2 linked regions of the Pleurocapsa sp. PCC 7327 genome follow. Each later gene encodes a partner of the first gene's protein in a complex. Links are inferred from orthologs where the notes say so. Each region holds a gene or a part of one and is shown in the gene's direction. Other genes may lie near its edges.

Region 1 (16,507 bases):
AGATCTTGAAAAAAGGTTATCGCAGCTTAATTTCGGTCTAACTTCGCGCCTTTGCGTCTTGGCGTAAAACTAAAACAAATTTACCAATTAGAAACGCGATCGCAAGCCTAAGATAACCAACTCTTTATAATCTTTATTACCCTAAAAACGGACGCGCCAAGAAAAAGCTACAAATTGATTTAGCATCCACGGGTTCGCCAGCTAAAATCGCTTTTTCTAATTCCAGAGGACTCATTAAAACTACTTCAATATCCTCATCATCATCCTGTTCGGGTGGTTGTTCTAATTGTTGCAAATCTTGTGCCAAAAATGCATAAATATATTCATCTGAATATCCTGGTGCCAGCGCAAATTTTCCTAGCGATTGCCATCTATTTGCCCGATAGCCAGTTTCTTCCTCAATTTCTCTCTTAATCGTTTCGGCGGGATCTTCGTTAGGTTCTACCGTACCCGCAGGGAATTCCAAGAGTCGTCCTTCAACCGTAAAACGATACTGTCGCACCAATACCAGTTTACCCTCGCTCGTGACGGGGACGGCTAGCGCACCGCCGGGATGGCGAACGCATTCCCAATCTCCCTCAACGCCTATCGGCAAGCGGAGTCTACTAACTTCAAAATCGAATTTACGACCTTTGTAAAACAGGCGTTGTTGTAGAATTTTTGGCGGTTCTTGACCTAGCGACATAATCGGTTATTTTTAATCAGTTATCAGTTGTTGGATAACCCCAGAACAGTCTACCTCTTCAAGAAGTTGCGCGATCGCTTTTTTTGATACCGGATCGATCCAATCTGGCGCAATTTCTGCTAAAGGTACGAGTACAAATGCTCTTTCCCGCATCCCTGGGTGAGGAATCTGTAGGTCAGACGTATCCAAAATGAGATCGTCATACAACAGTAAATCTAAGTCTAGCGTTCTCGGTCCCCATCGTTCCTGACGCACGCGACCAAATTGGCGTTCGATATCTAGCAGAGTGTCTAACAATTCTTCGGGAGTCAGTCGAACTTCGAGTAAAGCGCAGCCATTGAGATAATCTGGTTGTGGGGGACCGACCGGAGCGGTTCTGTACCAGCTAGAATAAGATTTAAGCGTAATTTTAGGAGTTTGCGCCAAAATTTCGAGGCTAGATTCTAAAATGGTATAAGAATCGCCTAGATTGCTTCCGAGTGCGATCGCGCATTTAGCAATTTTCATGATCGATCCCTTCTGACTTTTGCCTTTAGATTTTGGATTGGGGATTAGTTAGTGGTTAGTAGTTAGTAGGGGCGAGTTTATCTAATCTTTCTTAATAAATTGCCTTAAATTACTGTTTTTTACTTTAGCAACAATGCGATCGAAATACCAATTCAATCCAGGTGCTATGAGACTATGAAATCGTCCTAAGATTGCCATTTCCGAACCGGGCGCGATCGCAAATTTTTTTGTCTCAATTCCTTTAAGAATTTCACGAGCAACTGCTTGGGCGCTCCAAGTTTGAGCAGTTCCAGTAATCAATTTTGTTTCAAGGGGTTTGCTTTTATTTTCTATTTCTAATTGAGGCGTATCCGTATCGGGAGGATAGACAATAGAAATCTGAATTCCTAATGGTTTTAATTCGCCTCGTAAAGACTCTGCTAATCCCCTCAAAGCAAATTTACTCGGACTGTAAGGGGTATAACCATAAATGCCAATTAATCCCGCTCCAGAAGAGATTAGCACGACCTGACCTTTTTGTTGTTTTTCCATACTTGGCAATACGGCTTTAATACTATAAAGCGAGCCAAAATAATTAATTGCCATAGTACGTTCAAAAACTTCAATCGGCACTTCCTGAAAATAACCAGGGCTTGCAATTCCAGCAGAAGTTATTAAAATATCCGGAGTTCCTACAGTTGCAATGCAAGTTTGTATTGCTTGTTCTATTTGACTTCGTTGTGCTACATCAGCTTCAACCGAAAAAATTTGCTGCTTGGAATTAATTTTTGCTGCTTCAATTTCCAATTTTGCTGCTTCTAATTTGGCGCGATCGCGAGCAATAATTGAGATGTTAGCCCCTTTGCTGGCAAGCAATTTAGCCGTTGCTTTGCCAATGCCGCTAGAACCGCCAGTAATAATTGCGTGTTGCCGAGCAAATTTCATTTCTTTCCCATTCTTAGCATATTTTGGCATATATTGCTACAAAGTTTTAAAATCTTTATAATATGCAAGCTGATTTCATTTTAACGGTTCTACTTCCGTACCGCCCGTTGGGTTAAGCGCAAACGAAATTTTGCATTTTTAGCCAATCGCAAGCAAATGTTGCTCCTACGACAGGTTCGCAACTCTTAACTATTACGGTTATTTTGGTGATAGGAACCTAAATCTTGCCTCATCCCATTACAGAAGACCAAAAAGCAGCAGCCTGATAATGAAAAGATCGAGAGAAAACCTTCCCAGCAAGACCGACATCGATGAAATCTAAACATCTCAGCTCTCTGTTTCAATGGTGTATCATTATCTTCACCGCGATCGTTGTCGGTCAAGCTCTCTACGATAACTGGCGAGAAGTCCAAAGCCTTGAGCTTGACAAGGAAACTTGGTGGTACGTAATTGTGGCAGTGGCAGTTTCTATCCTGTCTCATTGTTGGTCGGGAGTTGTGTGGGGCGAGATTTTAAGAAATTTACAGCATCCGGTTCCTTGGCGATGGGCAACAATCATTTTCATCAAAACTGAAATTGCTAAATATCTACCCGGCGATATTTGGCAAACTTATGGTCGGCTGGTAGCGGCTCGCAAGCTAGAAATCCCCGTAACAGTGGCGTTCGCTAGCGTCCTTTTACAATCTGTCTATATCGCGGCGGCAGGAATGATATTCGGGCTGTTAATTGCTGCCGACCCGACATTGCAAAGACTGTGCGGTCTTGGTTTGGCTTGCATTCTCGTCAGCGTTCATCCATTCGTATTCGATCGCGTTTTTAGTTGGATCGAGCAACTGCCTAATGCGCTAATGCTGCAAAGGCTCTTCAATAAATTCAATAAATTAGCCCGCTCCCAATGGACTCGACCTCGCATGCAATCTTATCCCTGGCGGGTAATTTTAGGGCAGTGTTTATTTTTAGCGCTGCGAAGCGTCGGCTTTTTGTTGACGGTTGCGATCTTTACTCCGGTTCGCCCAGTAGCAATCGTCCCACTAGCAAGCGGATTTAGCTTGGCTTGGGCGTTGGGAATCGTGTCGCCTATATCTGGCGGAGTTGGCGTTTTTGAGGCAACTGCTCTTGGTTTGCTAGATAGGGTAGTAGAACCCAGCATAGTCTTGGGCGCTGTAATTTTATACCGTTTGATAGCGCTGCTAACGGAGGCGATTGGGGCGGGTTTGGGTTGGTTGCTCGGTCGAAACCTTGATTCTTCTTGAAGCCATCCAAGTCAAACACAACGGCGATTCGCAACACTATTTAACATCTTTGGTCTAGAAGGTACCAATTCCTGATACATTTACGAAGAAGTGGAAGCAGCCTCCGTCATTGCACGGCGGATTATCTTCTACCCAAGATCGGAAAATAAATTTTTATTGATTTAGTATGAAAGTTCTGGTTATTGGTGGTGACGGTTATTGCGGTTGGGCAACTGCGCTACACCTTTCAAATAGAGGGTATGAGGTCGGGATTGTCGATAGTTTGATCAGGCGACATTGGGACGCAACATTAGGTGTAGACACGCTAACTCCCATAGCATCAATTCACCATCGCATTCAGCGGTGGCAGGATCTGACGGGGAAGTCCATCGATCTATTCGTGGGCGATATCACCGATTACGATTTCCTCAGCAAAACCATGCGCCAGTTTGAACCAGAGGCGATCGTCCACTTTGGGGAACAGCGTTCGGCACCTTATTCGATGATCGATCGCGAACACGCGGTCATGACTCAAGTCAATAACGTAGTAGGCACGCTAAACATCCTCTACGCAATGAAAGAAGATTTCCCAGATTGTCATTTGGTGAAATTGGGAACGATGGGTGAGTATGGCACTCCTAACATCGACATTGAAGAAGGCTACATCACCATCGAACATAACGGACGCAAGGATACGTTACCCTATCCCAAACAGCCAGGAAGTTTCTACCACCTGAGCAAAGTTCACGATAGCCACAACATCCACTTTGCTTGCCGAATTTGGGGACTGCGGGCAACTGATTTAAACCAAGGGGTTGTCTACGGAGTTCTGACAGAAGAGACGGGAATGGACGAAATGCTAGTTAACCGTCTCGATTATGATGGAGTATTTGGAACGGCATTGAATCGATTCTGCATCCAAGCGGCGATCGGACATCCCCTGACGGTCTACGGAAAAGGAGGGCAGACGCGAGGCTTTCTCGATATTCGGGATACGGTACGCTGCGTGGAATTGGCGATCGCCAACCCAGCCGATGCCGGACAGTTCCGCGTCTTCAACCAATTTACCGAACTATTCAGCGTCGGCGACTTGGCGGTGATGGTGAAAAAGGCGGGAACGGCAATGGGATTAAATATAGAGATCGACCACCTCAATAACCCTAGGGTCGAGTTAGAAGAACACTACTTCAACGCCAAAAACACCAAACTACTCGATCTCGGATTGCAACCCCATTATTTATCCGATTCTTTACTAGATTCTCTGCTAAACTTCGCTATCAAATATAAACACCGCGTTGACGAGAAGCGCATTCTGCCAAAAGTTTCTTGGCGCAGAAATTAAATTTCATCGACATACAGTAGGGGCGATCCGCGAATCGCCCCTACCGATCGCCGATCGCTGGTCACTGATAACTGCTTATGAGAATCGCTTTATTCACCGAGACATTTTTACCCAAAATTGACGGAATTGTCACTCGCTTGCGCCATACAGTCGAACACTTACAACGCCACGGCGATCGCGTTTTGGTCTTCTGTCCCGACGGCGGAATGAGAGAATATAAAGGAGCCAAAATTCACGGCGTATCCGGCATTCCGCTGCCAATGTATCCCGAATTGAAGCTAGCGATTCCCAGACCGAGCCTTCGCCGAGTTCTGAAGAGATTCAAGCCAGACTTGATTCATGTGGTCAATCCCGCCGTTTTAGGAATAGGCGGGATTTATTATGCCAAAACGCTCAATATTCCCCTAGTCGCCTCCTACCACACCCATCTGCCCCAGTATTTACAGCACTACGGACTCGGATCCCTTGAAGGGCTGTTGTGGGAGTTGCTCAAATTGGCACACAATCAAGCTCATCTCAATCTTTGTACCTCAACGGCAATGGTACGGGAATTGACAGGTCGCGGCATCGAAAGGGTAAACTTGTGGCAGCGAGGAGTCGATACAGAGATGTTCCAACCCCATCTCGCCTCTCGCCAAATGCGATCGCGCCTCTCACAAGGACATCCCGACAGTCCTCTGCTGCTATACGTAGGACGAGTCTCGGCAGAGAAGCAAATCGAGCGAATTAAACCCATCCTAGAAGCCATCCCAGAGGCACATTTGGCAATTGTTGGCGACGGACCTCACCGAGAGGCATTGAAAGCTCTCTTTGCAGGCACTCAGACCCATTTTGTCGGCTACCTCCAAGGATTAGAACTTGCCTCGGCATTTGCCTCGGCAGATGCGTTTATCTTCCCGTCCCGCACGGAAACGCTAGGATTAGTCTTGCTAGAAGCAATGGCGGCAGGGTGTCCCGTAGTGGCAGCCGCTTCGGGCGGAATTACCGATATCGTCACCGATGGCGTGAATGGCTATCTCTTCGATCCCAACGATCCTGAAGGAGCGATTACAGCTACCAAGCGCCTGCTAGCAGCCAAAGCAGAAAAAGAGCAGTTGCGACAAAATGCTCGCCTGGAAGCAGAACGTTGGGGTTGGGCAGCGGCAACGCGCCAGTTACAGGATTATTATCGAGCCATCGTTAATTCTCAGTCTTTGTCCGAGGCAGCTTAGAAGATGAGATAACCATCATCCCCTAGAAAATTCTTTTGAATCTTGCTCGTTTTTGAAAAAGTTGAGGTATAATGAAAAATCGTGAGTTTTTGCAAAAGCAATGAACGCTGAAGAAATTATTAGGTCGATTGAGAGCGAGCAGCTAAAAACTGACTTACCAATCGTTCATGTTGGCGATACAGTCAGAGTTGGCGTGAGGATTGTAGAAGGGGGAAAAGAGCGGATTCAGCCCTATGAAGGGATCGTGATTGCCAAGCGCAATGGCGGCATCAACCAAACCATTACCGTGCGTCGGATTTTTCAGGGAGTTGGTGTAGAAAGGGTATTTTTGCTTCATTCTCCCAGAATCGCCAGCATTAAAATCATCCGTCGCGGTAAAGTACGCCGAGCCAAACTTTATTATCTTCGCGATCGCGTCGGCAAAGCCACCCGCGTTCAACAGCGTTTCGATCGCGCTCTCTAAAATTTTTCAAAGGACAACGCAGATTTGAAGCCAATTCGCTTCAAATTGCGCTACGATTGAAAAAGCTAAGAAGCGGATTGTGCTCGTCAGACTAGGCGTGCGTCCTTAGTTCAGTTGGTAGAACGCAGGTCTCCAAAACCTGATGTCGGGGGTTCGAGTCCTCCAGGGCGCGTCGGGCAGCACGAAGCAATACTCGCGGCTTGACGTGGGTTTTAAATGGCTCGTTCGTTTTAGGAGAGGCAAGCTCTAATCTCCGAGCAAAATAGCAGTGCTGCCATTTGAGAAAAATCTCGCGCGATCGCGATCGGATATTTTGCTATTATAAATGTTTGTGTTAAAGTTTGTATTTCTAAAACCCGATTCTAAAATTTTAAATTTCATGTCAGTAAAGCGTTAACTGCTAGAGTGGATTTGGTAAATGGGGGAGAGTTGTAAGCGTGGTTAATAAAAAAGAAAGCACTGAAATCAAGCCAGCCGACAGTAATAAATTGAAAGCGGGCGAGTTTATCAACGAAACCAAAGAAGAGCTTTCTAAAGTGGTCTGGCCGAGTCGGCAACAATTACTCAGCGAATCGGCGGCTGTTATTCTGATGGTCAGCCTAGTGGCAATTGTTATTTATTTAGTTGATAATTTCTTCTCGTGGGTAGCCAACCAACCGTTCATGTTTGGCTCGTAACATCTTTGCTAGGGGCGCAGGGAAGGTATTCCGATGAGTTTTGCTGACGAGCGATCGCAAGAAATACAAGAATCGCAAGAGTTAGAGCAACAACAAGAAAAAGCTAAAGCTGCTCGCTGGTATGCCGTTCAGGTCGCTTCTGGATGCGAAAAACGAGTCAAAACAAACCTAGAGCAGCGAATTCGCAGCTTTGATGTTGGCGATAGAATTATCCAGATAGAAATTCCCAAAACACCAACAGTCAAAGTTCGTAAAGATGGAAGTCGCCAGCACGGCGAAGAAAAAGTCTTCCCCGGCTATATTTTAGTCAAGATGGTTATGGACGACGAAGCTTGGCAAGTCGTCAAAAACACGCCCAACGTCATTAACTTTGTTGGAGCAGAGCAAAAACGTCGCTATGGGAGAGGACGGGGACACGTGACCCCAGTTCCCCTCTCCTTGACTGAAGTAGAGCGTATTTTCAAACAAGCTCAAGAACAAGAACCCGTCGTCAAAATCGACATGGAAGTGGGAGACAAAATTGTGGTTCTCTCAGGTCCGTTCAAAGATTTTCAAGGGGAAGTCATAGAAGTCTCTCCAGAAAGAAGCAAGCTAAAAGTACTGCTCTCTATTTTTGGACGAGACACACCAGTAGAATTGGAATTTAATCAGATAGAAAAACAAAGCTAGCGATGGCAAAGAAAGTTGTAGCACTAATTAAACTAGCTCTTCCAGCAGGAAAAGCAAATCCAGCTCCCCCAGTCGGTCCGGCGTTAGGTCAGCATGGGGTCAACATCATGGCATTTTGTAAAGAATACAATGCCAAAACAGCCGACCAAGCAGGCATGATTATCCCGGTAGAAATTTCGGTCTTTGAAGACCGCAGTTTCACCTTCGTTCTCAAAACTCCTCCTGCCTCGGTATTAATCCGCAAAGCAGCCGGAATCGAACGAGGTTCTAACGAACCCAACAAAAAAATCGTGGCGACTATCACTCGCGACCAACTGCGACAAATCGCCGAAACCAAAATGCCCGATCTCAATGCCAACGACATTGAAGCAGCGATGAAAATCGTAGCAGGTACCGCCAAGAATATGGGTGTCAACATTAAAGAATAGCAGTGGTCATTAGTACCAATAACAAAAGACAAACAGTAAAAAAAGGGGAGAGGCATAGCTTCGTTATTGACCCAAGGAGATGACAAATGGCAAAGAAAGTTTCGCGCCGACTTCGAGAAGCGCTAGCAAAAGTAGAAGACAAACCGTATCAACCCTTAGAAGCCCTTCAGCTTCTTAAGAAAACCGCAACAGCCAAATTTAACGAAACGGCTGAAGCCCATATTCGTTTGGGAATTGACCCCAAATATACCGACCAGCAATTGCGAACCACCGTAACCTTCCCGAAAGGGACGGGACAAACGGTGCGAGTTGCCGTCATTGCCAGAGGGGAAAAAGTGCAAGAAGCAAGTGCCGCTGGGGCTGATATCGTCGGTTCGGAAGAACTCATCGATGAAATCCAAGGTGGCATGCTGGATTTTGAGGTATTGATCGCGACTCCAGACATGATGCCCAAAGTGGCAAAATTAGGGCGTTTATTAGGTCCTCGCGGCTTGATGCCCTCTCCTAAGGGCGGCACGGTAACCACAGATTTAGCTTCAGCCATTCAGGAATTCAAAGCAGGAAAACAGGAATTTCGGGCTGACAGAACGGGCATCGTCCATGTTATGTTTGGTAAGGCATCTTTCAGTGCCGAAGACTTGCTAGTTAACCTCAAAGCCCTACAAGAAACGATCGATCGCAATCGTCCTTCTGGCGCTAAGGGTCGTTACTGGCGCAGCGTATTCGTTTCTGCCTCGATGGGACCCTCTATCCAAGTCGATATCAACGCACTGCGCGACCTCAAACTGACAGAAGCATAGTTCTTGTAGAGACGTGACCTGTCGGTCTCTACACAAAAAATTAAATATTCATTTGGATCGAGCCAAAGACAGCGGGTGCAACTTGCTTAATATCCTGCCGAGGTAGCTGCCAAAAAGTTTTACCGTACCCTCGATAGAGAGGGTAAGCGGTATGCAGGCAATCAAAAAAACCCCGGCAAATCATGTAGGGGTTTTCTTTTTTGCCTAATGAAATGAGTTTCCCAAAAAAACAAAGGAGGTGATACGGGATGGGAAGAACCAAAGAGAATAAAGAGACGGTAGTAGCCGATCTCAAAGAACTCTTGAAAGACTCGCAATTAGCCATTGTCATCGACTATCAAGGGCTATCGGTGGCTGAAATTACCGATTTGCGCAGGCGTTTGCGTCCTATTGGCGGCTCTTGCAAAATTGCCAAAAATACTCTAATGCGCATCGCTGTTGAGGGAGACGACAATTGGCAGCCCATGCAGGAGTTTCTCAAGGGAGCTTCTGCTTTGATGACAGTCAAAGAAGATGTTGGAGGGGCAGTCAAAGCTTACAAGAGCTTCCAAAAAGACAAAAAGAAAACCGAACTACGCGGTGGCGTCATGGAAGGTCGCGCCTTGACTAAAGCTCAAGTCGAGGCACTGGCTGACCTGCCCTCTAAGGAACAATTGATCGGGCAAATTGCTGGCGCAATTAACGCCTTGGCAACCAAGATTGCCGTTGGCATCAACGAAGTTCCCTCTTCTCTTGCACGCGTCCTGCAAGCCTATGCCGAAAAAGAACAAGGCGATGCTGCCAGTTAATTAGTAGTTATTGGTTAATAGTTAGTTAGTCTTCCACTAACTACTAACTACTAATAAAACTCATACAACTCGTACATACTCACTGAAAAGGAATAGAAAAATGTCTGCTGCAACCGATGAAATTTTGGAGAAACTAAAATCCCTGACCCTTTTAGAAGCCGCCGAGCTAGTCAAACAGATCGAAGAAACCTTCGGCGTAAGCGCTGCTGCACCTGTTGGCGGCATGGTGATGGCTGCTCCTGGTGCTGCTGCCGCGCCCGCTGAAGCCGTAGAAGAAAAAACCGAATTTGATGTCATCCTTGAAGAAGTACCTGCCGATAAGAAAATTGCCGTTCTTAAAGAAGTCCGTACTATCACTGGTTTAGGTCTCAAGGAAGCCAAAGATTTGGTTGAAGCCACTCCCAAGCCCCTCAAAGAAGGCATCAAAAAAGAAGATGCTGAAGAAATCAAGAAAAAGCTCGAAGGAGTTGGTGCAAAAGTCAGCGTGAAGTAAGCGTTGCCGATAATTCTAAGTTTGGGCAGGCAAGGCAAGCCTGCCTTTTTCTTGTGCTAACTCAGGTTAAGATTGGGCGATCGCTAGAAACTTCCAAATTCTCTTTAACGTTAATCTTGATATAAGCTATTACTTGGTTCAATGCTGACCTACTAACGCATCGGAGATGTCCCGTTGAATACGTTAATTCATCCTACTGCTGTAATTGACCCCAAGGCTGAACTGCATCCAACCGTTCGAGTCGGTTCCTACGCAGTAATCGGAGAAAAAGTAACCATTGGCGCCCAAACGACTATCGGTGCCCATGTCGTTCTAGAAGGGCCCGCAGAAATCGGAGAAAGCAATCGCATTTTTCCTGGCGCTGTTATCGGTTCGGAACCCCAAGACTTGAAGTATAAGGGAGCAGCTAGCTGGGTAAAAGTTGGCGATAATAATCAGATTCGCGAGTATGTAACGATCAACCGGGCAACTGATGAAGGAGAAGCCACTGTTATTGGCAATAATAATTTACTGATGGCTTATGCTCACGTCGCCCATAACTGCATAATCGAAGATGAAGTAGTTATTGCCAATTCCGTAGCTTTAGCAGGTCACATTCATATCGAATCAAAAGCCAGAATAAGCGGCGTATTGGGCGTTCACCAATTTGTTCGCATTGGCAGTCTGTCAATGGTAGGCGGAATGAGCCGAATCGAGCGGGACGTACCGCCCTATACCATAGTAGAAGGAAACCCTGCCAGAGTGCGATCGCTCAATTTGGTCGGTTTGCGACGAGCAGGTTTGAGTTCCGAGGAAATCGGACATCTCAAAAAAGCTTTCCGTCTTCTCTATCGTTCCGATAAAACGCTTCAAGAAGCCTTAGAGCAACTGGAATTGCTGCCTCATAACGAATATATCCAGCATTTTCATCGCTTTTTACAGTCCTCTATCTCCGGCGAAGGACGGCGAGGACCGATTCCGGGGAGATGAGAGAGTATGGGAAGTGTGGGGAGTGTGGGGAGATGGGGAGACGACTAACCACTAACCACTAACCACTAACAAATAACCAATTCCCAATCCAAAATCTAAAATCCTTTCATCCCCATTACCAATCACCAACGACGGCATGCGAATTTTTATCAGTACGGGCGAGGTTTCTGGAGATTTGCAAGGGGCAATGCTAGTCGATGCCCTAAAACGTCAGGCAAAAGCCAGGAATATAGAATTAGAAATTGTTGCCTTGGGAGGCGATCGCATGGCAGCAGCAGGGGCAAAACTGTTGGAAAATACGACGGCAATTGGTTCTATAGGACCGATCGAATCTTTGTCCTTTGTTTTACCGACCCTAAAAATTCAGCGTCGTGCCAAACAGGCTTTGCAACAAAATCCACCCGATTTATTAATATTAATTGATTATCTCGAACCTAATTTAGCGATTGGCAGTTACGTTCGTCAGCATTTGCCGCAAGTTCCTATTGTTTATTATATTGCCCCCCAAGATTGGGTTTGGGCACCTTTACTAGAAAATAACCAAGGATTATTTAAACTTACTAACCAAATACTAACCCAGAAAAGCAAGCAACTGGTTCAAATCATAGACCGATTGTTGGCAATTTTTCCAGGAGAGGCTCGTTATTTTCAGGAGAAAGGCGTGTTGGTCAGTTGGATAGGTCATCCCTTGTTAGATCGCATTGAGACGGCACCGAGTCGCGAACAAGCACGTCAATTGTTAGGAATCGAACCAGATCGACTAGCCATTGCCCTTCTTCCTGCTTCCCGCAAGCAAGAGTTGAAATATCTTCTCCCCGTCATTTGCGAGGCAGCTAAACAAATACAAGCTAAATTACCTCAAGTTCATTTCTGGATTCCCATCTCTTTAGAAGCTTATCGCAGCGCGATCTCAGCGGCAGTTAAAGACTACGGTTTGCAAGCAACTTTACTTGAGGGCAAGACGCTAGAAGCAATTGCCGCCGCCGATTTAGCTATTACCAAGTCGGGAACGGTAAATCTCGAAATTGCCTTACTCAACGTCCCTCAAGTGGTTCTCTATCGGGTTAGCCCCATCACGATCTGGATTGCTCGCAATTTACTAAATTTTTCTATTCCCTTCATGTCACCGTCCAATTTAGTCGTCATGAAGTCTATCGTGCCAGAACTTTTTCAAGAAGAAGCGACTCCAGAAAGAATCGTTCGCGAATCCCTAGAACTGTTGTTAAATCGCGATCGCCGCCAGCAAACTTTAGCCGATTACTCGCAAATGCGTGCTTGTTTGGGAGAAGTGGGAGTTTGCGATCGCGCTGCCAATGAAATTCTAGAATTCGTCAGCCATTTGCATGTCGATTAGCGATTGGTCAAACGGTGGATGATTCGGCAGAAAGTCATCCGGAAAATAGCCGTCTGGAGAGTTTCTAAAACTCGTCAACGACTTAAACAACAGTAAATATCCTGAGATCTTGCACCAGTCTCAACAGTTCGCCCCTCGATTCAAATCGCTGCCTTATATTTAAAGTCGTCTTAAGACGACTCGATAAGTGTTTCAGTCCATTTTAATGGACTTTATATATAAGACGGGAAATTCATTCCCCGACGGCTAATGCGAAGAGTACAAGATTTTAATTTTAATGGGCTTTACATGTAAGCCAGGAAATTTATTTCGGGGGTAGCTAATGCGACTGGTGCAAGATCTGAGTTTAAACTGAGATCTTGTACCAGTCGCATCAACGCCTAGAACTTTAGTTCTAGGCTCAAAGCGCAACTCGATTAAAATCGACTGAAATTCCTATCGAGTCTTCTTTAGAAGAGTTTTTCGATCGTCCAGGAAATTCATTACAAGAGCAGTTGTTGAGAATGGTGCAAGATCTCATTCTAAACAGACTTAACTCTTCTTGCAGTCAGATTTATCTGACTTGAGCTATCAGCCAAGAAATTTATTTCTTGGTAGATGAAAAGCTGGTGCAAGATTTAAGTATGGGGGGCATCCTAAATATGTAATTGTAGTGCGAGCATCTTGCTCGCAAACCTGTTTTAGCGAGCCAGACGTAAAGCGTCCCGAGCAAAAGCGAAGGAGCTTTAGAAGTACCTTTCAAAATCCTTTCATCCAAAATGGTATCAGATGTTTCGCTTCGCTCTCGCTACGCTCAACATGACAAAATTGCGGAAGATCTTCGACATTCTATACTTTTGGGATTCTAAGACAGACCTAGTTGAGTGACAAAACTCAAATCGTCCTCACCCCAACCCCTCTCCCCGAGCAGGAGAGGAGCTTTTAACTTAAGACTTTGTCCTGAAGCCCCTTCGCCTCTTGTGGGATAAGGGATTTAGGGATGAGGGGACAAAGATTTGTCACTCAACCAGAAGACAGACTCCATTTTTTCATATTTTTTTAAGGATAAATTTCGTCTCTTTATTCTGCACAATCATAGATGCGATCGCAATAATAACAAGTTGTCAAAAAAAAGCAAACTAGAATCTTAACTTTTTTTATAATTATTCGCTGGACAGATATAAAAATCTGTTTATATAATCTTAATTGCACATTTGAAGTGCAAATTAAAATCCATAAATCTGGCTAATTCAGTCTTTTTAAAGCAATTGGCAAAAAAATATTTTGCGATCGAGCTTCAAAAAAGACTGTTGTGTGGCTAGCTTTGGTGAAGAAAGAGAACTTTTATTTGATTGGTAATCCATAGTGTTTGAGCAATTGGAGCTATTACTATATGTTTTTTGTGGGTGAGACTGTTATCATTATCGATTCTGCTGTTAAGGACTATCAAAGCCTAGTCAGCGGTATCGTCCCCGGAACAAAAGTTTTTGTCCTCGACTCGGAGGAGGATGGAGTCGAGCAAATTACAAGAATTCTCAAGAAATTTTCTAATGTCGCTGCACTTCACATTGTCTCTCACGGCTCTCCTGGCTGCTTGTATCTAAGCAACAGCCAACTAAGTTTAGATACGCTAAACCGCTACAGCCAACAGCTTCAATCTTGGCCAGCTCCTAACCTTCTCCTCTACGGTTGTAACGTGGCGGCTGGAGATGCGGGTGAAGAGTTTCTTGAAAAGCTCCATCGCCTCACCGGAGCTGCTGTTGCTGCCTCAAGTTCCCCCATCGGTCATCAATCTCTTGGAGGCAATTGGCATTTAGATACCCAGATTGGAACTGTTAATGCTTCGTTGCCCATTGGCGAGGAATCTCTAAGTCGCTGGAAAGGCTTGCTCCAACAGCTCCTTATCGCAGTAACGAGCAACCCGGTAGTTGCCCCAGACGGACTCTCGGCTACCTATCAAAATGTTGGCACGCTCAACGGTGTTCTAGTTGACTTGAGGGGAACGATCGTTAGTGACTCAAATGCTTCACAGTCATTCAGTTGGAGCAGATCGGGTAATGATATCGGACTCAGTATTAATTCTGGCACTGCTGGCAGAGAAGTAACCATTCTTTGGGAAGTTTTCCAGGCAGGAACCACTACTCCGATCTCTGCTAATGTTACTTTTACCGTTGCGGATATAGATGGGAACAGTCCGGGCAATCCGATAGAAACGATATTGGCTGTTCCTAACAGATACACGGTCAACAGTCCCACGAATCTGATCGTTAATACCGTACAAGGTGTGGTAGAAGCTCAGGGGAGTGCAAATCAGAACAGCGAACCTTCGTCTGCGATCAATTATCAATGGGATAATGTCTCCTCCTGGCAAGTGACGCATAGGATTATACCCAATGGTGGCGGTCGCTTTTTCCAAATAGACGGCAATCTAGAGTTTGTCTTTTCCAATCCCGTTACAATTGTCGTCCCTGTCGCTAACAACGATAATTTCTCCACGAACGAAGATACTGCCATTAACGGAAACGTTTTAGTCGATAATGGCAACGGTGCAGATAGCGACCCTAATTCAAATCCCCTGACAGTCACTGCGGTTAATGGGACTGCCGTTAGTTCGGGTACGCCTACCACTATTATCCTTGGTTCCGGCGCTTCGATCACGATGAATGCCGACGGGACTTTCTCCTACAATCCCAACAATGCTTATCAAACCCTTGCAGTTGGTCAAACAGCTACCGAAGCATTTCAATATACTATCTCGAACGGTGCGGGTGGGGGTACAAATACTGCGACAGTTAACGTTGCGATCGCGGGCGTTAACGATCCGCCCGTCAATAATCTTCAGAGTGCTACAGGGAACATTAACGAGGACAATCCTCTCACTTTCAATAGTGCCAACAGCAACCGGATCAGCATTACCGATGTCGATGCTGGCTCCAGCCCAACAGTAACCCTTACTGCCAGCAACGGTATCCTGACGCTAGGCAGTACTGCTAACGTTACCGTCACTGGCGATGGCACGGGCACTGTAACCGTCAGCGGTTCGTTAGCAAATGTTAATAATGCCCTCAATGGACTTGTCTTTACCCCTAGTCCCAACTTCAATGGTTTGACTAGCATTCAAATCCAAACTGACGATGGCAACGGCGGAACTGATACAGACAGCATTACCATCACCGTCAACCCCCAGCCCGACCCGCCCGCTCTCGACCTCAACGGCAGTGCTAGCGGTCAAAATTTCAGTAATACCGTTATTGGAAGCGGCATTGCCGTAAACGTTGCTAGCGCTACAGAAGCAACAGGTGAAGACCCCGACGGCGATGAGGTTCAAACAATAACTATCGCCTTGTCTGGCGTAGCCGATGGAGCTAATGAAATTCTAACCATCGGCGGAACAGCAGTTCCTCTAGTCGATGGTAGCGCTACTGGTACAGCCGGAGGTACGACCTTTGCTATCGCTGTTAGCGGCAGCACGATTACTATTACCAGGCAAGGCGGAGGGATTATTCCCAATGCCGATTTCACGGCTTTGTTGCGGGGCATTACCTACCAAAACAATAGGCCAACACCAACAGATGGCGATCGCGTTTTCACTTTTACTGCCAGTGACGGAACCGCAACCAGTAGCCCCGTTATCAGCACTATCAACGTTAGTGCAGATACCGATGGGGACGGCATTATCAATGTCAATGACCTTGACGACGATAATGATGGCATTCCCGATGCCATCGAACAAAATGGAGATCCTAACCGTGACACGGACGGCGACGGGATCATCGACAGCATTGACCTCGATAGCGATAACGACGGAATTACCGATTTGCGCGAAAGCGGTCTGAGCGACTCCCAAATTGCAGCTCTCGATACCAATAATGATGGCATTATAGACTCTGGCTTCGGAACCAACGGTCTTGCCGATGCCGTTGAAACTACTTCCGACTCCGGCAGTCTCAACTACACTCTTGCTAATAGCGACGGCGATGGAGTTC
Region 2 (15,607 bases), 890 kb from region 1 along the record:
CAAGATCGAGTTCTTCTAAAAGGGCTTTAATCAAATCCCCAATCAATTCTTTATTATTTTCATGTTCTGAGAGTGGGGTCATAATTTCTAATATGCCATTGTCGTAAGCGACTCTAGCGGCACGATGTTCTCCTAAATCCTCTAAAATCGCTTCAAATTCTTGCCAGCTTACATCGTTTAACAACACTCGCTGTCCTGGCGGTACGGTCAGGCGTTTCAATTCCAATAACATGTTTTTATCTCAATTGTTAGAGAGGGCGGTCGCGACTCGCCCTCTGTCGCTAAATTTCTACTTCGTCGGCAAAACTATGTTTGCGGGTAAATTCAAAAGCTCCCGCGATCGACCCCCAAACCAGTTCGTCGGTTTCGGGATCTAAGCCGCGATCGATACTAAACAATTTGTGTTCGTCAACCTCGAAACTATTATCGAGATAGGTTGTCTTGTCGTTGCGAACAACAATGCAGTTTTTTCCTGGCTTGATATATCCCTTGAAACTGCTACCTGTCCAGTCAACAAACATATCGCAACCTTCCATTTTTTCTAAGCGATCGCTTGTCAGTTTTTGCAAGCGTTCCAAGTTGCGAGAAGCCCCAAAAAAATCTTCTTCGTCTTTGACTTTATAGTTTTCTAATTCGATGCGATCGCCCACTACTGCCAATTTAAACACCCGCAAACGATAAGGGGTATCGAGCATAAAATCATAAGCTTGTTCCAGAAATAAGCTTGTTTCCCCCAACAAAGCCAGAGGCAATGGGCGCATGCAGACGCGAATGTGAGCAAACAGAGGAGGATTAGCCCAAGCTTGTTCTTGATTGCTGAAATCTGCTGCCATCCAGCGAGCAAGAGTTTTGATATCGGTTGCGTGAGACATAGTAATTTTGGATTTTAGATTGAGAATTTATGCTCCGGTGAGACGAAATAGGAGAAATTGAGTGACTTGTTCGTTTTTAAAATTATCGTCGCTAACGAGCACTAATGTTTGACTGCCGTCGGGTAACTTTGGTCCGAGGGTCATTCCCTCTAAATTATCGAGGTCGATCCCCAATTCGCCTAAATCTAACAACAATTTTTTCTGTAAGGGGACAACTTTCGCGAGATTTCCTTGAAAACTGAGAAGGCGCGAGGTATCAGTCCCGTTGCTGTTGACGACTTGATAAATTTTTGCCCCAAAGCCAGATAAGCCTAAAGTTCGCTCTAGCGCGAGAAGATAGCCTTCCCTCTCTAGGGCTGTCAGTTCGCACAATCCATTGGCAAGCGTATCGTTTGAAGCCGCATCGAGCAAATACAAATTCTCTGATACTAAAACTGGTTCGCCGATGGGATTGATAACATAATGTAACAGACGAATCCTGGCGTTTTCTTCGGGAGTTTTTGGCGGACTGTCTTGTAAGAGTGCCGATTCGGTGGCGGTAAACAAGCGGAAGGGATCGTCTTTCATGACGCTGCTTTGCCCTAAAGTTAGGGCTTCAAAGCCCAAATTATCCTGAATGCCGCGAGGTTCTGTCTCAGAAGCTTTCGAGTCTGCGAATAAAAAACGCTGAGGAATTCTTAAATTTTGCAGCAATTTTCCAGTTTTTAAGTCAAATTCGCCAATAAAAGGCTGTATATTTTGCCCGATCGCGCCTTCGCTAGAGATAAATAAGGTTTCTCGTGGAGAAAGGGCGATCCCTTCGAAGTCAATAGTTCCTGGGGGGTAGGTTTCTCCTCGTTCGTTTTTGAGAAAAGTAACTCCTTCGATCTCGATTTTGTCAATATTGACTTTCCCGGTTTCCGAGGGATTGAGGTGGAGATTTAGGGTGTAAAACCGAGCGGGAGCTAGTTGAGAGCGATCGTCAGAAATGGCATAGAAACGATTGGTTTGACGATCGTAAGTTATGGCAGATAAACCGCCTATCGGCGTATCTTGAAACGTTTGTTTGGGGAGCTGATATTCTCCTAAAAATTCTAGGGAAAGATCGAGAAACATTCGTTGTTGGGCACTAACTCGTGGAAGAATTCCACAAGCTGACAATACGAAGATTAAAACGATACCGAGCAATGATTTGAATAATAATTTCTTCATAGGGTGAGTGGTTAGTGGTTGATGGTTACTCCTGAGACTTCCGATTTCTGTCCTACATTAAAATTCCCATCCTAGATTTCTCGTCTTGTTTTCTGGAGATAGATCGGTAATGCCACTGGTATAAGCTTCTTTAATTTTTTCAAAAATAAATTCATAAACCTCTTCAAATTTATTGAATTCATCCCAGAAAAGTTTAAATTCTTTTCCCCAAGGTAAAATCACCACGACATAATTATCCAATATTTTGTCTAAAGTCAAAGAAACATTAACTATTTCTGATGCAAACTTTTCTGGTTGGCTAGGATTTTCATATAAAGTAATCAAAATACTAAAATACATTATGCCGCGCTCGTCGAAGCTAACGTCTGTCTTTTCTACTGGACACTGAAAATAGTCGCTCATTTTCCGGACGAAAGAGTCGACAAAATCCTGACGCATTTGCATCGACTCTAAATAGTCTTTTCGAGCAGCAGCATAAGCTTGACATAGTTCTTCAAATTTAGACATGTTTGACTTTTCTAAGCTATGGTTAGGAAGATAGAATTAACTGATAATCGAATGAGCGATCGCACTTATTTTTCAAGGATACTAAATTCGATCGTGGCTGTTGCTATCATTTTCTTGGAAACGGCGGTTATTCAAGAATATAAAGCCATAGCTCAGTCCGAGCAAACCAATCGCCCCGATCCCTTAGAGCAACCAATTGAAGACTCTTTGCTTCCTTCGAGGAGGCGATCGCTGACTCCTTTTGAAGTACGCCGACTCCGAGAAGCGTTAGATGCTTTGAATGCCGAAGCGCAAGTGCAACTACAAGCAGGAGATGCCAACAAAGCTTTTGAAATTTGGTATCGCGAACTAAGATTGAGAAGAACTCTCGGTCGTCTAGAAGAAATCGACGCGCTAGGAAGAGTCGGACAGATTGCATGGGAGCAAGAGCGAAGTCAGGACGTACAAATTATCACAAAACATTTGAATGTCGTGCAACAGGAAGCCGAATCAGAAGCATCTCTGAGTCCGGAATTATTAAAGGCATTCGCTACAGCTTATCAACAAGTCCATAATATTAATAACTCTATTGAGATTTATCAAAAAATTCTCGACAATGCGCGTCAAGAAAAAGATACTAGCGCTGAAGAGGAAGCTTTAAAAAAACTTGGAGAGCTATATTTAGCAAAGTTTGACTACCCTAATGCTGCCAAAATTTACGAAGAATTATTGAAGCGATCGCAATCTCGATCGAATAGCTACAATGAAGGGATTTATTTACAAAAACTAGCCAAAATTTATAGTCAAGCACTGCGACCTAAAAATGCAGTGCGAATTAAAGAACAACTAGCTGAAAATTATCAGAACAATCAAATTACTCTAGCGTTAGCCGAGTTAAAGCTGGAGATAGGAGCAGATTATGAAACTCTAAAACAACCCGAAAAAGCTTCTCAAAACTATCAAGAAGCTTTTTCATTAGCTTGGTCGCAGCAAGAATATGGAACCGCAGGAGATGCTTTAATAAAACTGGGCAATCTTTATCAAGCTTATAATCAAGATGACTATGCTCTGCAAATTTACCAAGAGTTAATTAAAGTCGAGCAACAATCTTATAATTACTACGGATTGATGCAAACCTACGATCGCATCGGACAAATTTATTTAAAGCAAAAAAACTATCCTCAAGCTTTAACAGCTTTTCAACAAGGTTTAGAAATTGCTAGATCCTTAAAATATAGAGAAGATTATTTTCTCTCACAAATCAAGCAAATAAATAGTCAAAAAATCCCTTAATTTTTATAACCTGTTTGGAAAGTAAATATTATAAAGAAAAAACCTCGGTTACTAGCCGAGGCAAGAGGAGAACTCATTGTCTTTCAGGAGATAGCAAAGTCTAACGGTTAAGCGATCGCTTTAGTTAGGTAGGTTGTTGCTAGTGTAAGCATCCATGCTGTACGCAGGTACGCGCTCTGCATAATTAATGTCGCGTCCGGTAACGGCTTTAGCGAGCTTTTCAAAAGATTCAGATTTCCAGTTGCGGTTATGAATTGGCTTAGTTTGTTCGCCGAGAAAATAAGCTTGGGTGCCAATGATAGATGCAGCAATCCAACCAACTAGAAAGAGGCAAATTAAGATAGTCATTGTTTTTTCTCCTTGATTAATTGTGTTAAGAGTTGAACGTCAAAAATTTAATAAGTTTTTACTAATAATGTTTAAGCTAGCAAACCTAATTTCTTACCGTTGTTTTTTGCCAAACGAATTAGGTTTTGTCTTTCTTTAGATTCGAGTCCGAAACGATTGCAGAAAGCGGTGATAACTTGAGCGTGGAGCGCGATCGCTTTGCCGCGTAGTTGATTGAATTGAGTTTGTCCCATCCGATCGCGGAGCAACATGACCACAGGTGCAAACATTTTTAACTCCTCTGTTCTTTTGTTTGTTTCTCTATGTAAATAAATGTAACAAGTTTATTAAATATTGTAAAGATATATTGACAAAACATTTCGGATACTATTTATAAGCTTTACTTATAATAAATAGGAGAGAGGAAGAGAGAGAGTAACCAATCGCTATATAAACTGGAGCTATGTATCGCTTGTAAGCAAACAGCAATGAATTTAGTCGATCTCGCTTTCACTCCAGCCTTAGAACAAGCGCGACTCATCCGCGATCGCCAGATTTCTCCCCTAGAATTGGTTGAGCTATATTTAGATCGCATCGAGCAATACGACTCTCGATTGGGCAGTTACTTCAGCGTTGCAGCCGAAACCGCTTTAGCCGAAGCGCAAGCCAAAACCGAACAGCTAGCCAACCTCAAAGATCCTGACGCACTGCCCCCTTTTTTCGGCGTTCCTACTGCAATAAAAGACCTCAATTCCGTTACGGGCATGCCTTTGACCTTGGGCGTGGCTGCCCTGAAAGATAAAATTGGTACCTATGATGATGGGGTAGTAGTGCGAATGAGGACGGCTGGGTTTATTATCTTGGGAAAAACGGCTACCTCAGAACTAGGTTCCTTTCCCTATATCGAAGCGCCGGGATTTCCGCCGACTCGCAATCCTTGGAACCCAGATTACACGGCAGGGGGATCGAGTGGGGGAGCCGCAGCAGCCGTTGCTGCCGGATTGTGTCCTATCGCTCAAGGTTCTGATGGAGGCGGTTCGATAAGAGGTCCCGCTACTTGTTGCGGCATCGTTGGCATTAAACCTTCGCGAGGTCGAGTGTCTTGCGCCCCTGTAGGCGATTATCTCAACGGTATTGCTACTAACGGTTCTTTGGCGCGTACCGTCGCCGATGCCGCAGCGTTGTTAGATGTTATGTCTGGATATACTACCGGAGATCCTTATTGGTTGCCCGAACCGGAAATGTCTTTTCTAGAAGCAACTCGTCAAAAACCGAAACAGCTACGCATTGCTTTTTCTGCTGCATTAGCGTCGTTTGGGGAAGCCGCAGACATCTTTCAGCAAGGCATTGAGCAGACAGTCGGGCATTTAGAAGCGATGGGACACATTTTAGAACCCGCCTGCCCCGACATGAGAGATTTAGAGGAACCCTTCACAAAAATTTGGCAAGCCGGAGCTGCGTCAGTCGGAATTCCCTTAGAATTCTTAAGTCCGATTAATCGCTGGAATATCGAAAGATCTGGGTCTGCGGGAGAATATTTACAAGCAGTCAGTCAGATGCAAATTATTTCTCGTCGAATTGTCGCTTTCTTCGAGCAATTCGATGCTCTCATACTGCCTGTCTATTTACATCAACCCATTCGGATTGGCGAGTGGGCAGAGTTATCGCCCCAAGAAACCCTGGACAAAATTATTAACTGGATAGCTCCCTGTCCGCCGTTTAATGCGAGTGGCTTGCCTGCGATCGCCATTCCGACGGGTTTTGATGCCAATGGATTGCCAGCCGGCATTCAAATCGTCAGCAAACCCGCAGCCGAAACGACGATAATTGCTCTAGCCGCTCGATTGGAGGAAGCGAATCCTTGGCTAACTCAGCGCCCGACCTTGTTTAGTGTTTAGTGCTTTTTTGGGAATACTAAGGTTGTCAGTAGTTTCCCATCTAGGAGACGGTAATGCGTCCTAAAACCTTGTTAACGGGGCTGTTAGTTCTAGGATTGCTCTTTGTTGCTGTCGGCGATCGCATCCTTCCCCAACCGCTTAACGATGCGAGTCGAAACGTGCGGACAAGCATCAACCAAATGATGCTGGGATTGTTTCCTAAATCTCGCACAGTCGAAAAACTTGAGAAACGAGAAAAAGAAGTAGAAAATCTCCTCGAGCAAAAAGCACGCCCTAAGTCCAATTAATTCTCATGCAGGAGAAGGGGGAAAGGGCAAAGGGCCAAGAATATTTTCATTTTTCACCCTTTCCCTTGTTTCTAAACAAAAATTACATAAAATTGGGTCGATGGCGAATTAAATTCAAGAATTCTTCGCGAGTTTTCTGATCGTCTTGAAAAACTCCCACCATAGCACTCGTGACCGTCCAAGAACCGGGCTTTTGCACGCCTCTCATCACCATACACATGTGGGTAGCTTCCATGACGACGGCAACGCCTTGAGGATCTAAGATGGTCTGAATTGCTTCGGCAATTTGACGAGTCAGGCGTTCTTGTACCTGAAGGCGGCGGGAGTACATTTCTACAATGCGAGCGAGTTTGCTCAAGCCCACCACTTTTTGATTGGGAATGTAGGCAACGTGCGCTCTGCCCATAAAAGGTAACATGTGGTGTTCGCAGAGGCTGAAGAAATCGATATCCCGTACCAACACCATCTCATTATGTCCTTCGTCAAAGATGGCACCGTTGACCAGTTCTTCGAGGGATTGGGTGTAGCCCTGAGTCAGAAATTGCATCGCTTCTGCGACTCGCTTAGGCGTTTTCAGCAGTCCCTCACGCTCTGGATCTTCGCCAACTGATTCGAGCATCGTTCGCACTGCTTCTATCATTCTGTCTTGGTTTTCTACGGAAGCAGCGTGGAATTGAGCTTCCTGACCGTCGTGAGTATTGCGATCGGGTCTGCTCTTGACGCGTTCTATGAGATTGGGATTTAGAGCATTGGGACGATTCATGCTAGATGAATTGGGACGATTAAAACCGTTAGAAGATGTTATTGTCATGATCGAGCTTTGATAAAAGGCTTACCTGGTTTTGAGATTGCGATCGCTATAAGGTTCCAGCGCTTGGCATGACGGTCATTTCTTCAATGACTGCTTCGGCTGGAAGTTGGGCTACATATAGAATGGCGCGAGCGACGATATCTGGGTTTAGCATGGCTGCGCGATCGAAGTCTGCCCGCACTGTTTCGCTATCCCAAAGCGGCGTATTTACCGCACCCGGATAGATGTTCGCAACTCGAATACCGTTGGCTCTTTCTTCGGCTGCTAGCACTTTAGAAAAAGCGACTAAGCCAGCTTTGCTCGCACAGTAGGCTCCCCAACCAGGAAAGGGAGACTGAGCGGCAATAGAAGCCACGTTGATAATCAAGCCATTAGCGCGATCGCGCATTCCCGGCAATACGCCAAGGATGCACTGAAAGACGCTAGAAAGATTGAGGTTAATGACCTGCTGCCAGTCAGCAAGTGTCGTTTCGCTCAGGGGGTTGGTGTAACCGATTCCCGCACTGTTAACTAGAATATCGACCCCGCCAAAATCAGCAGCGATCGCTGCTATCTTTGGTTGTACCTCCTCAAGTTTCGCTAAATCTAGGGAGTATGCTTTAGCTTTAACTCCCACTTCCTTTGCTGCGATCGCGACTGCTTCTAACTTGTCTTGGGAGCGGCCGACTAAGGCTACGTCAATTCCGGCTTTGGCAAAGGCTAAAGCGGTTGCTCTGCCAATCCCGCTACTGGCTCCCACGATCGTGGCTCGTTTTCGATTAGGAGGAGAATTCATATGATACTCCGAGCTACTAAAAACCTAATTTACCTGCGATTGTCATTCAGTCTAAAGTGACCTTCAGATAAGTTTGAAGGCAGGATAAGACCAACCCAATCGCACCATTTTTGTGAGATTAGGGGATTAAGCGGTCAATCATTGAGCATAATGTAAATTCTTTGTTATCTCTCGATTAGGGTAAGGTTAACATCAGAACAAGAGAAAATCCTCCAAGTACACTAACCCTCTATAAAATTTGTCTTTAAATAGCGAGTTACTTGTCTTGCAGATAACGTCTGTTAACATTAATCATTGTTACAAAATGTTACCTCGGTCATTATAACACCCACAGATTGTCTCTCGATAAACTTTTTTCGCTCCGAGAACAAGACTCATCGCTCAGAATTAGCTGTTTTAGCATCATTGGACAGATCCTTAAAAAATGTATATGAAAATAGAGCTTTTTGATCTAATTACGCTACTCACTTTAAAATTGTAATGCTTCCTTCTGATTTATTGATCTATCGATATAAAGGCGAAACAGTCGTTCCCAAGAGATTGCCAATTAACGAGGTTTCGCTAAACTTAGCTAGCGATTGGATTGCTTGCTTTCAAGATGCTTTGGGGAATTCGCAAGGAGAACTCGATCGCCAACTGCAAGAATTAGAAGGCGATAGCCCAGACTATCGCGTCAAGCGGGGATTCGCCCACCTTCTTAAGAATAACTTTTCGACCTTTGAAGTCATCAGTCCTCTCGAACCTCAACTCCTGCGACAGCGAGTGTTTGAGTGCGCTGCTACTACAGCGACTATACCCGAAAATCGCGATCGCACCCTAGAATCTTTAGCCAGTCATCTGAGCCAAGAACTCAATCGCGAAGTTCTACCCAACGAAATCGAAAAAGGACTGTACGCCGACTTACAAGAAAATCGCATCTTTACCCAGTTCGATCCGCCAGCACCAGAAGCCCTGATCCACCTCTACAATCTTTCCCAAGTTCAAGGAATTTTCTATCGCGCCAGTCACATCGTTATCAACGCCCATCGCAACGATCCCGGAGAATATAAATTACTCTTTCGCTATCTCAAACTCTTTCAGTTGATGGCATATATTGAGGGCGATGCCGATACTGGATTTACTATTACTATCGACGGACCGACTAGCTTATTTAAAGCCAGCACGCGCTATGGCTTGGCATTGGCTAAGATGATTCCTGCCTTACTCCACGTCAGCAAATGGAGTTTGAAGGCAAAATTGCAAAGTCGCGATTTTTATACCAATGACATCAAAACTGGCTATTTTGACTTAGATGATAAGTGCGGTCTAGTCACTCACTATCCGCCAGGAAAAACCTATGACTCTATGTTAGAGGCTTCCTTTGCCAAGAGTTGGTCGAAACTAAAAACTGACTGGCGTTTGGAAAGGGAAGTCGATTTAGTTCCGCTGCCAGGCAGCGTCATGATCCCAGATTTTCGCCTCGTTCATCCCGACGGACGCGATTTTTTATTAGAAATTGTTGGTTATTGGCGACCGGAATATTTGCAAAAAAAGTTTTCTCAAGTTCGTCGCGCTGATGCCGATAATCTAATTTTAGCAGTTTCAGAACGGTTAAATCTAGAAAAAGCAGGAATTAAATTTACCGATTTGCCAGCAAGGATTATTTGGTTTAAAGACAAGTTATCTCCTCAAGCTGTGTTAAAAATTTTAGATAAAAATATATAAGTTTTGTTTTCTATAATTACTCAGAAAATAATAGGCTAAAAATGTCGCGATCGCAGCTAGTCGATCGGATTAAATTATTAACTAAATTAGGATTTTGGGAAAGCAGAAAGCTTTGCGCGATCGACCTTTTGCTTTTTTGTTTCGATCCAAGCCTGTTAAGTCTTATATTAATTATCCAAATCCTTGCTACAAATCTCTCCTCCTCTCCCCCCACACTCCCCACACTCTCTCCATCTGTAGCAAGATTAAAAAGAAACGATATTAGCCATCATCTTTAACAACCTGATTACAAGAAGCTTTGATAAGCTGTTTCACCGTGTAAGTGAATTCCGCCTTGGTTACTGGTTTGGTGAGGTAGGCATCGGCTCCCTGCTTCAGTCCCCAATAAAAATCGACATTTTCTCCTTTAGAAGAACACATCACTATGGGCACCTGTCGGGTGGCAGGATCGTTCTTCAAACGACGGCAAAGTTCATAGCCGTTTGGACCTGGCAGAATAATATCTAAAACAATTAAATCTGGTAGTTGGCGCTCGATTTTTTCTAGGGCTTCTTTTCCATTTTTAGCGGTTATAATCTCAAAATTCTCTTTTGATAAATAGCCCCAGAGAATTTCTAAATCGGTTAGGGAGTCTTCAACGATCAGAACTGTCTGCATACTCTTCATATTGAGAAGATTAAATTGAATTTTGAGTGGGATTTTTTGAAACTTTAACGAGAGAAATTAGACTTTCCAATTTTAAGTCAAAATCGCTGCGGCGATCGCCTCTCGATCGAAAAAATTTTTAGAAATTCTTCTCAAGAAGATAAAATAAATTTAATTTGCATTGCATCAAAAATACGATTTCAATATTTATCAAGTTTCTGGTTTTTTCCTAATGAATTTTTAAGTCTTAATGAGGAATTGTTTAGCTAGCCAGCCACCTCAAGAAAAAATAGGGCGCGATCGATGGAGCTTGGAGGGTGGGAACTGCTTTATTATTTCGATTATTGCAAAATAAAGGGAGGGTGTCGTGAAGGTCGCGCTGGCTCGGTTAAATCTAACTCGTTCTGGAAAACAGAGATGTTAATTCGCATTGGTTATGACTTGTTATTTGAGGTGCCGTCGCCTGTTCCCACAATTTTAAAGCTTTATTTGCATCCATCGCAGTTGCCTAACGTAAAAAAATCCGAGCAACTGAAAATTGAGCCAGATACTTGTGTGGAAGAGTTTATCGATGATTTTGGAAATCGGGCGGGTCGCCTCGTCTTGCCAGCTGGGCACGTGCGCTTGTGGAATGAAGCAGAGATCTCAAACGGCGGTCAGCCAGATGCTGTCAATCCGAATGCCCAGCAGCTTCCCGTACAAGAACTGCCGATAGAAGTGCTTCCCTATCTATTCGGTAGCCGCTATTGCGAAGTGGATCGCCTTTCAGAGATTGCCTGGAACCTCTTTAGTCAGACTCCGACTGGATGGGCGAGGGTTCAAGCTATCTGTGATTGGGTTCATGTCAATATTCGTTTTGGCTATGAGTATGCCCGCCCGACCAAAACCGCCTATGACGTTTACACAGAGCGCACCGGGGTTTGCCGCGATTTTATGCATTTAGCGATCGCCTTCTGTCGCTGCTTACATATCCCAGCCCGCTATGCAACTGGCTATCTCGGCGATATTGGCATCCCGCCTCAACCCTTGCCTATGGACTTCAGTGCCTGGTTCGAGGTCTATCTGGACAATCGGTGGTATGTGTTTGATGCCCGCCACAACGTTCCTCGCATTGGGCGTATTTTGATGGCACGAGGTCGCGATGCAGTAGATGTCGCCTTAACCACTTCCTTTGGTCGGGTCAATTTGGAAAAATTTAAGGTTTGGAGCGATGAAATTACCGAAATTCCATCTCTTCAGCCGTCGGTTACTCTGCTGAAGTTAGAAGATTAATTTAGAGGAGGGCTTATGCGTTTTAGCTTTCCTGTTACCCTATCAGCTTGTTGCTTGTTGCACCTCTCCACCGAAGGATAAGTACGGAAATCCGAATTCTTGTTGAAGTGTGGATCGGGTCGCGATCGGTCAAAATCGGTAATTAGGATCCGTTAATCTTAAGAGAAAGCGCTATGACCGTACTCGAAAAAGGCAATATTACTATTCATACCGAGAATATCTTTCCGATTATCAAGAAATCGCTCTACACCGACCATGAAATTTTCTTGCGAGAGCTGATTTCTAATGCGGTGGATGCTATCTCCAAACTAAAAATGGCATCCCTGGCAGGAGAGGTCAAGGGCGAACTCAGCGAACCCGAAATTGTCATTACCGTTGATAAAGAGAACAAAACCCTCTCGGTTTCCGATAATGGCATTGGCATGACTGCCGAGGAAGTTAAGAAATATATTAATCAGGTTGCTTTTTCTAGCGCAGAAGACTTTATTCAAAAGTATCAAAAATCAGCAAACGATCTCATCGGTCACTTCGGGCTGGGTTTCTATTCTGCTTTCATGGTTGCCAAGAAAGTCGAAATCGATACCCTTTCCTATAAAGAAGGCGCTAAACCCGTACATTGGTCGTGCGATGGTTCGCCTGAATTTGAATTGAGCGAATCTTCCCGCACCCAAATCGGAACTACCATCACTCTCACCTTGATGGACGAGGAACTAGAATATCTCGAACCTGCCCGGATCAAACAATTGGTGAAAACCTATTCCGATTTCATGTCCGTGCCCATCAAGTTTGAGAATGAAGCGATTAACAAACAACGGGCATTGTGGAAGGAATCGCCTCAAAATCTCACGAAAGAAGATTATTTAGAGTTTTATCGCTACCTCTATCCCTTCCAAGAAGATCCCCTGCTCTGGGTACACTTGAATACAGATTATCCTTTCCTGCTCAACGGCATTCTCTACTTTCCCAAACTTCGACCCGATGTTGATGTGAGTAAAGGACATATTAAACTCTTCTGCAATCAGGTATTTGTTAACGACCACTGTGAAGAGATTATCCCCGAATTTCTCAGACCGCTACGGGGAGTTATTGACAGTCCCGACATTCCCCTCAACGTCTCTCGCAGCGCCCTAACCAACGATCGCACCGTCCGCCGCATTGCCGATTTCATTGCCAAAAAAATTGCCGATCGCCTCAAATCTCTTTACAACGAAAATGTTGAAGAGTACATTCACTGTTGGCAAGATGTCGGCAATTTCATTAAATTCGGTTCTCTCAAAGACGACAAATTCAGAAAGCAAGTCGAAGACATCCTAATCTATCGCACCACCTACAAAAGTGCCGAAACCGAACAAAAAGCAGACAGTGCGACTCCTACCATTGAAGTGCAAACAGAGGAAGATATCTGGCAAGACGTAACTCCCCAACAGGAAGAGTCGAGCAGTTCTCCATCGACTTACGAAAAAGCCGGATATACTACCCTGAAAGCCTATCTAGAACGCAATAAAGACCGCCACGAAAATCGCGTCTTTTATTGTACCGATGAAGCTACTCAGGCAACTTATGTCGAATTGTATAAAAAACAAGGTCTAGAAGTCCTATTTATGGACTCCTTCATCGACACCAATTACTATATCCCCTTCCTCGAATACGACTACTCCAACGTTAAATTCTCCCGCGTCGATGCGGAACTCGATAAAACTTTACTCGAACAAGATAAAAGCAGCGAAATCGTCGATCCTACTACCAATAAAACCCGCAACCAACAGATTAAGGAACTGTTCGAGAAAGCTATCAATAAGCCCAAAGTCAATATTCGTACCGAATCCCTTAAATCTGACAATCCTCAAGAAACGCCTTCCGCGATGGTACTTTTGCCCGAATCCATGCGGCGATTGCGGGAATTGACGGCTTTGACGCAGCAACAAGAGATGGGATTCCCAGAAGAACACATTCTGTTGATTAATACTTCTCATCCTCTAATTCAAAAGATTGCCCAACTCGCTCAGGGAAGTATCGTGCAAGGGACTGGAGAATCCCCCTCTGGCGAATTGGCGAAGATGCTGTGTCGCCATGTTTATGATTTGGCATTGATAGCACAGAAAGGCTTCGATGCCGAAGGCATGAAAGCTTTTGTGGAACGATCTAATCAGGTGTTAACGAAACTGATGGAGAAAATTTAGTATCCCTTTTTTGGTAGGGCAAGGTATTCCTTGTCCCTACTTTTGGGCTTTTTTATTCAAAACTCAGGTTAAACTAGAAAGGTTGGAAATTGGGTAGAAAACAGATACAGGAGAAATTTTATGTCTCGCAGATGTCAGTTAACTGGCAAAAAGGCGAATAATGCCTATGCCATTTCTCACTCCCACCGCCGCACCAAGAAGCTACAGCAGGCGAACTTGCAGTGGAAGCGGATTTGGTGGCCCGAAGGCAATCGCTGGGTGAGGCTGCGCCTTTCGACAAAAGCTATCAAAACGTTAGAGAAGAAAGGAATAGACGCGATGGCAAAAGAAGCTGGTGTTAATCTCAATAAATTTTAACCAGGTAGGGGCAGGTTTTGAGACCCGCCCTTACAAATTATCGATCGCGATTGGCGCGATCGCGTCGGCAGGCTCGAATCCAAACACGCGAGAATAAAAGTAAAATTCCCCGTCTAAGGCGCATTTGATATTTTCGGCACGACGAAAACCATGTTGTTCGCCCTCAAAAGGAACGTAAGCGACGGGCAATCCTTTCTTTTTCAAAACGTCCACCATCATTTCCGCTTGATTGGGAGGGACGACTCGATCTTCTAGTCCTTGGAAAAAGATAACGGGACAGGAAAGGCGATTGATATGATAAATGGGCGATCGCGTTTCGTAAATAGCTTTCTGTTCGGGATATTTACCAACTAAGCGATCGAGGTAGTGCGATTCAAACTTATGGGTATCCCTTACCAATACCTCTAAATCGCTGACTCCATAATAACTGGCTCCTGCTTTAAAGGTATCTTTAAAAGTAAGGGCAGCTAGGGTTGTATATCCCCCCGCACTACCGCCAGAAATCGCCATGCGATTGCCGTCCGCTTTTCCTTGTCGGACGAGATATTTTGCCGCATTAACGCAGTCGTCTACGTCCACAATTCCCCAGTTTCTATCCAACCGTTGGCGATATTCTCGCCCGTAACCCGTACTTCCTCCATAGTTAACGTCCAAATAGGCAAACCCGCGACTCGTCCAATACTGAACCCTTAAGTTTAAGCTAGCTGAGGCAGCAGCAGTCGGACCGCCATGACTTTTGACCAGTAGGGGAGGTAATTCTCCTTCTGGTGCGACGCAATCTTTATTTTTGGGCGGATAATACCAAGCGTAGGCAGTTAGACCGTTTTCTGTCGGAAATGCGAGCGCTTCTGGGATAGATAAATATCCAGGATCGATTTCTAGATCGCTGGATCGTTTGAGAATCTCTGTTTTCCCCGTCTCCAAGTCTAGTATAACTACTGCCGTTTGTTGTGTTGGCGAACCGCCGATGAAGAGAATTTTATTTTCCCGTACCCGAAGCGAGGAAATGTTATTGTAAGGCGTATCGATAGGTTGGAGTTGTTTGGTATTGGCATCCAAACTAGCTAAATACCAACTTCCATTTTGGGTATAGGTGCAAATAATTCGAGATTCAGAGGCAAATCCGTAGTTAGAAAGTCCAAACACCCAATGAGGGTAGGCAAACTCTGCCTCCATTTCGCACAGAGATTCAATTGTTCCATCTCGATTGTAGCGATAGAGATTCCACCAACCCGTGCGATCGCTAGAAAAATATAACCTCCCGTCGGGCGACCATCGCGGTTCGCCAATAGATTCTTCGGTTCCTCCGGCAATACATGTTGCTTCGCCAAGCGAACCATCGGCATTGATGGTTGCAATCCATAGTTGCGACTCGTCCCAAGGCATATTGGGATGATTCCAACTCATCCATGCTAAATGTGTACCATTGGTACACAAACGGGGAGAAGAATAGAAATCGCTACCCGAAACTAATACCCGAACTTCACCAGTATCTAAATCGACGCTGAC

Evidence for each region.
Region 2: rplL (region 1) and rpmB share a complex: the UniProt entries of both Escherichia coli proteins name them as parts of the 50S ribosomal subunit. The link is inferred for Pleurocapsa sp. PCC 7327 from one-to-one orthologs.

Annotation. Positions count from the first base shown.
Region 1 is NC_019689.1:1,154,175-1,170,681, forward strand. The notes cover bases 8,551-11,522. They hold rplL (50S ribosomal protein L7/L12), read left to right. Parts: upstream 8,551-9,826; coding sequence 9,827-10,219; downstream 10,220-11,522. Other genes in these bases: rplA (50S ribosomal protein L1), read left to right, coding at 8,551-8,938; rplJ (50S ribosomal protein L10), read left to right, coding at 9,187-9,726; lpxA (acyl-ACP--UDP-N-acetylglucosamine O-acyltransferase), read left to right, coding at 10,379-11,188; lpxB (lipid-A-disaccharide synthase), read left to right, coding at 11,325-11,522. Also shown: PLE7327_RS05175 (NUDIX hydrolase), read right to left, coding at 137-685; folK (2-amino-4-hydroxy-6-hydroxymethyldihydropteridine diphosphokinase), read right to left, coding at 698-1,192; PLE7327_RS05185 (SDR family oxidoreductase), read right to left, coding at 1,274-2,116; PLE7327_RS05190 (lysylphosphatidylglycerol synthase domain-containing protein), read left to right, coding at 2,428-3,369; PLE7327_RS05195 (UDP-sulfoquinovose synthase), read left to right, coding at 3,536-4,690; PLE7327_RS05200 (glycosyltransferase family 1 protein), read left to right, coding at 4,768-5,901; rplS (50S ribosomal protein L19), read left to right, coding at 6,002-6,364; preprotein translocase subunit SecE, read left to right, coding at 6,802-7,041; transcription termination/antitermination protein NusG, read left to right, coding at 7,075-7,710; rplK (50S ribosomal protein L11), read left to right, coding at 7,713-8,138; more of rplA, read left to right, coding at 8,225-8,550; more of lpxB, read left to right, coding at 11,523-12,542; PLE7327_RS05255 (DUF4347 domain-containing protein), read left to right, coding at 13,915-16,507. UniProt on the Escherichia coli protein: The binding site for several of the GTPase factors involved in protein synthesis (IF-2, EF-Tu, EF-G and RF3). Is thus essential for accurate translation.
Region 2 is NC_019689.1:2,042,380-2,057,986, forward strand. The notes cover bases 12,735-15,479. They hold rpmB (50S ribosomal protein L28), read left to right. Parts: upstream 12,735-13,861; coding sequence 13,862-14,098; downstream 14,099-15,479. Other genes in these bases: htpG (molecular chaperone HtpG), read left to right, coding at 12,735-13,741; PLE7327_RS09170 (S9 family peptidase), read right to left, coding at 14,129-15,479. Outside these bases: PLE7327_RS09090 (Uma2 family endonuclease), read right to left, coding at 1-232; PLE7327_RS09095 (chromophore lyase CpcT/CpeT), read right to left, coding at 282-872; PLE7327_RS09100 (esterase-like activity of phytase family protein), read right to left, coding at 900-2,063; PLE7327_RS09105 (hypothetical protein), read right to left, coding at 2,121-2,570; PLE7327_RS09110 (lipopolysaccharide assembly protein LapB), read left to right, coding at 2,664-3,842; PLE7327_RS09115 (photosystem II protein, Psb35-related), read right to left, coding at 3,963-4,190; PLE7327_RS09120 (hypothetical protein), read right to left, coding at 4,262-4,459; PLE7327_RS09125 (amidase), read left to right, coding at 4,658-6,067; PLE7327_RS09130 (hypothetical protein), read left to right, coding at 6,121-6,354; GTP cyclohydrolase I FolE, read right to left, coding at 6,437-7,165; PLE7327_RS09140 (SDR family oxidoreductase), read right to left, coding at 7,212-7,940; PLE7327_RS09145 (DUF790 family protein), read left to right, coding at 8,421-9,644; PLE7327_RS09150 (PleD family two-component system response regulator), read right to left, coding at 9,906-10,301; PLE7327_RS09155 (transglutaminase family protein), read left to right, coding at 10,707-11,561; more of htpG, read left to right, coding at 11,735-12,734; more of PLE7327_RS09170, read right to left, coding at 15,480-15,607.